2 regions of the Mycolicibacterium holsaticum DSM 44478 genome follow, and region 2 is predicted to be linked to the other one. Evidence: predicted binding sites of a transcription regulator. Region 2 holds the regulator's gene; the other holds the start of a gene.
The links. Region 2 encodes LexA, which represses DNA repair genes until DNA is damaged. Its sites were predicted from a motif close to CGAACANNTGTTCG; they were not measured.
Positions count from the first base shown of each region.

Region 1: a site for LexA is predicted at 1,150-1,163, ahead of cofD (2-phospho-L-lactate transferase). Genes of this name have one in related genera too.

Region 1 is NZ_CP080998.1:4,028,575-4,030,969, forward strand. Features, by position in the region: gene K3U96_RS19370 (DUF3499 domain-containing protein) at 1-113, opposite strand, end outside; gene K3U96_RS19375 (metallopeptidase family protein) at 245-667, shown strand; gene K3U96_RS19380 (WhiB family transcriptional regulator) at 677-1,078, opposite strand; gene cofD (2-phospho-L-lactate transferase) at 1,382-2,371, shown strand; gene K3U96_RS19390 (coenzyme F420-0:L-glutamate ligase) at 2,368-2,395, shown strand, end outside.
Region 2 is NZ_CP080998.1:3,232,651-3,235,045, reverse strand. Features, by position in the region: gene K3U96_RS15645 (LGFP repeat-containing protein) at 1-442, shown strand, start outside; gene lexA (transcriptional repressor LexA) at 439-1,140, opposite strand; gene K3U96_RS15635 (LysM peptidoglycan-binding domain-containing protein) at 1,356-1,802, shown strand; gene nrdR (transcriptional regulator NrdR) at 1,962-2,395, shown strand, end outside.

The DNA of each region.
Region 1 (2,395 bases), 800 kb from region 2:
GACACCGTGGCCAGCGGGCCCACCACGGCAGTCGAGTCGGAGTAGACGAAGGTCAGCGTCGCGACCGCATAGTGAGGGCACCCGGGCCGGCAGCAGCGACGGGGAACGTTCACGCACGGAAGGCTATCGCGGACGCACCCGGCAAGCTGCTGGACACGCGCAGTTCGCGGACGGCCGATCTCCAACCGTTACGATCATGTCCGTGGCCGAACGGGCACATCTGCGATCACGCCGCGGCCGGGAGATGCGCGGGCCGCTGCTGCCCCCTACCGTCCCGGGCTGGCGCAGCCGCGCCGAGCGGTTCGACATGGCGGTGCTGGAAGCCTACGAGCCGATCGAGCGGCGCTGGCACGATCGGCTGTCCGCGCTCGATGTGGCCGTCGACGAGATACCGCGGATCTCGCTGAAGGATCCCGACACCATGCAGTGGCCGGCCGAAGTGGTCGCCGACGGGCCGATCGCGCTGGCCCGGCTGATCCCGGCGGGCGTAGATGTTCGGGGCAACGCGACTCGCGCACGAATTGTGCTGTTTCGCAAACCGATTGAGCGACGGGCCAAAGACACCATCGAGCTCGGCGATCTATTGCATGAAATCCTGGTGGCTCAGGTGGCCACCTATCTGGGGGTCGAACCTTCTGTCATCGACCCGACGATCGACGACGAGTAGAGCGCGCGGTCAGATGATCCCGCGCTTGAGGCGGCGGCGCTCGCGCTCGGACAGGCCGCCCCAGATGCCGAAGCGTTCGTCATTGGCCAGTGCGTAGTCCAGGCACGCGTCCTTGACCTCGCAGCCCTGGCAGATCCGCTTGGCCTCCCGCGTCGAGCCACCCTTCTCCGGGAAGAACGCCTCGGGGTCGGTTTGCGCACAGAGGGCCTTCTCCTGCCAGAGCTCGTCTTCGGGAGTCAATGGCAGCGCAACATCAATATCAACTGGATCGGGCACCAGGCTCAGCTGGGGACGCGTGGGCGTCTCAATCGGTGCCGGTCCGGTATTGGTGTGCGGCGCGCTGCCTACTGAGCCGAACAGTCGGCTATCGAACGGAGCCAGACGATCGAAATCGCTTTGCTCAAAAGACATCTTCCCGCCTCCTCACCTGATCTCGTGGATCTCTGAAATGGAGCATCGCTGTTGAGATGTGGTATCTCATTCGAACAAGTGATCGAATCTCGGTCTGCGACACCGGAACCGGCAGGCCCACCGCGAAATGACACTGGTGTGATTACACACGCGTTAGATGCTGCGGTCAAGCGTTAGAACAGAAATTCATACCATTCCGTGACCGAATATCGGCGAGTCGTTGATCGGCGTGTCTGTCACACCACCGCCCGACAGTGCTCCTGCCCGCGCCGGCCGTGCCGCGACGGCCTACTCTCGGTCGATGTGAAGGTCACGGTTCTGGTCGGCGGAGTCGGCGGAGCGCGGTTCCTGTTGGGCGTGCAGCATCTTCTCGGGCTGGGCCAGTGGCGCGAGGACAGCAACGACACCGCCAACGAGTTGACCGCGATCGTCAACGTCGGAGACGACGCGTGGATGTTCGGGGTTCGGATCTGCCCGGACCTCGACACCTGCATGTACACGCTGGGCGGCGGCATCGACCCGGAGCGCGGCTGGGGCCACCGAAACGAAACCTGGCACGCCAAGGAGGAACTCGCCGCCTACGGTGTGCAGCCGGACTGGTTCGGACTCGGCGACCGCGATCTGGCCACCCATCTGGTACGCAGCCAGATGTTGCGGGCCGGCTATCCGCTGTCCGAAGTCACCGAGGCGCTGTGCCGGCGGTGGTCGCCGGGTGCGCGGCTGCTGCCGGTCACCGATGACCGCAGCGAAACCCACGTCGTCATCACCGATCCCAACGACGGTGAGAAGCGCGCCATTCATTTCCAGGAGTGGTGGGTGCGCTACCGCGCCCAGGTACCCACCCACAGCTTCGCGTTCGTCGGCGCCGACGATGCGACCGCGGGGCCCGGCGTCGCCGACGCGATCGCATCGGCCGACGTCGTGCTGCTCGCCCCGTCCAACCCGGTGGTGAGCATCGGCGCGATCCTCGCCGTGCCCGGAGTGCGGGCCGCGCTGCGGTCGACACCGGCGCGGGTCATCGGCTACTCCCCCGTGATCGGCGGAAAACCGCTGCGCGGCATGGCCGACGAATGTCTGTCGGTGATCGGGGTGCCGAGCACATCCGAGGCGATCGGCGAATACTTCGGTGCGCGTTCGAAAGTCGGCATCCTCGACGGCTGGTTGGTGCACGAAGGCGATTCCGCCGAGATCGACGGCGTCGAGGTGCGGGCGGTGCCTCTGTTGATGAAGGACCCGGCGGCGACGGCCGAGATGGTGCGCGCCGGACTCGATCTGGCCGGCGTGAAACCGTGACCGAGCACGGGTCTGCGGCCACCG
Region 2 (2,395 bases):
CGAGCCGTCCAGCCCGTGGGAAGCACCCCCGCCCGGAGACGTCGGCGCCGTGCCCTACGCAGAGCTCGACGTCGATCACGATGTCGAGCACGATGTCGACCACGATGTCGAGCAGCCGGTGACCGACGAGGTTGACGAGGAAGATCCCGACGACGTCGACACCGCACCGACCCGGGTGCCTACCGAGCTCGAGCGCAACCCGTTGACCGACACCGGCAGGCACGCCCGTATCGAGCCCGACGAACTCGAGCCAGCGCAACCGGCGTTTCGCCTACCGCTTGCAGATTCCGACGAGGCGCCGGAGGGCTACCCGGTCAAGGCCGACACCAAGACGGGGCGATACTGGCTTCCCGACAGCGCAGACTATGACGACGCGCAAGCCGAAATCTGGTTCAGCAGCGAAGAATTCGCCCGCGCCAACGGGTTCCTGCGCGCCGACTAGATCTTGCGGATCACGGTGACGACCTTGCCGAGCACGGCCGCCTCGTTGCCGGGGATCGGGTCGAACGCCGGGTTGTGCGGCATCAACCACACCTGACCGCCGGTCCGTTTGAACGTCTTGACGGTCGCCTCTCCGTCGATCATCGCCGCGACGATGTCACCGTTGTCGGCGACGTTTTGCTGACGGACCACCACCCAGTCCCCGTCGCAGATCGCCGCGTCCACCATCGACTCGCCGACGACCTTGAGCAAAAACAGCGACCCTTCGCCGACCAGCTCGCGCGGCAGCGGGAACACGTCCTCGACGGCCTCCTCGGCCAGGATCGGTCCGCCTGCCGCGATCCGGCCCAGCACCGGCACGAACGTGGGTTCCGGTAGCGCGTCCGAACCCGCCACCTCGGTGACGGGGGCGGTCACGTGGTCGTCGGCGCCGCGCACGTCGACGGCCCTGGGCCGGTTGGGATCGCGGCGCAGGTAGCCCTTGCGTTCCAGCGTGCGCAGTTGGTGCGCCACCGAGGACGTCGACGTCAAGCCGACCGCATCACCGATCTCCCTGATACTCGGGGGATAACCGCGGCTGGTGACCGAGGCGCGGATGACGTCGAGGATGGTGCGCTGACGCTCGGTCAGGCCAGTGTCAGGCCGGCGGCGCCCGCCGGTGCTTTCCGTTCCGCCCGGGGAATCGCTGCTGGAATCCATGGCGCCGAATGTAACGCGCCGCCGACAATTAATCAAACATGTGTTCGAGGCGTGTCGCGAATGGGGCGCCCTCGTCGTCGCGCCGGAGCTGACCGAGAGATGTCGGTGGTCCTCGCTATCGTTTTGCAACAGTTCGATCACACGTTCTATTAATCGAACATGTGATCGACTATCTTCGAACACAAGAGCGAACGAAGCGGACGGAAGGCAGGAAGATGACGATCATCGAGACCCGGAAGATGTCGGCGGCACCTGTGGTCAGGCCGGGGGTCCGGCCGGTCGCCCGACGCAGGCCGCCGGCGCGGCGCCCGGGCGGCGCGCCGATCAGGTACCGGGGGACCGGCGTCGTGATGTCGCGGGCGCCGCATCGGCGCCGTCCGATCACCCCGGCCACCACGGTCGTCCTCGCGCTGGTAGCGGCGGCGATCACGGTGTGGCTCGGGTTGGTCGCGCAGTTCGGCGGCGTGGTCGGCAACCCCGATGCGGTGCCCGAGCGGCTCGCGGTGGTCCAAGTGCACACCGGTGAGACGCTGAACCACGTGGCCCAGCGGGTGGCCCCGGATGCGCCGGTCGGCGCCGTGGTCGAGCGGATTCGCGAGCTCAACAAGCTGGACTCCGCTGTGCTGGACGCGGGCCAAACGCTCATCGCACCGGTCGGCTGACGCGTTGTGGGCGGTGAGAAGCCATGCCGCACAGCGATGTCCATCGACATCTCGGCCAGGTATGCCCGGATTGCCCCGGTGCTGGGCCATCGGGGTCCCACGCAGGTACGCTCAAAGTCGTCCCAGGTGATCGTGTGTTGGCGTGGCGAAGGAGCGGTTATGCACTGTCCGTTCTGTCGTCATCCCGACTCCCGGGTCGTCGATTCCCGTGAGACCGACGAAGGCCAGGCCATCCGGCGCCGCCGGTCGTGCCCGGAGTGCGGCAGGCGGTTCACCACCGTCGAGACGGCGGTACTCGCGGTGGTCAAACGCAGCGGTGTCACCGAGCCGTTCAGCCGCGAGAAGGTGATCGGCGGTGTGCGACGCGCCTGTCAGGGCCGGCAGGTCGACGACGACGCGTTGAACCTGCTCGCCCAGCAGGTGGAGGACACCGTGCGGGCGGCCGGTTCGCCCGAGGTGCCCAGCCACGAGGTGGGGCTTGCCATCCTGGGCCCGCTGCGTGAACTCGACGAGGTGGCGTATCTGCGGTTCGCCTCGGTGTACCGCGGCTTCAGCTCAGCGGAAGACTTCGAACGTGAGATCGAGGCGTTGCG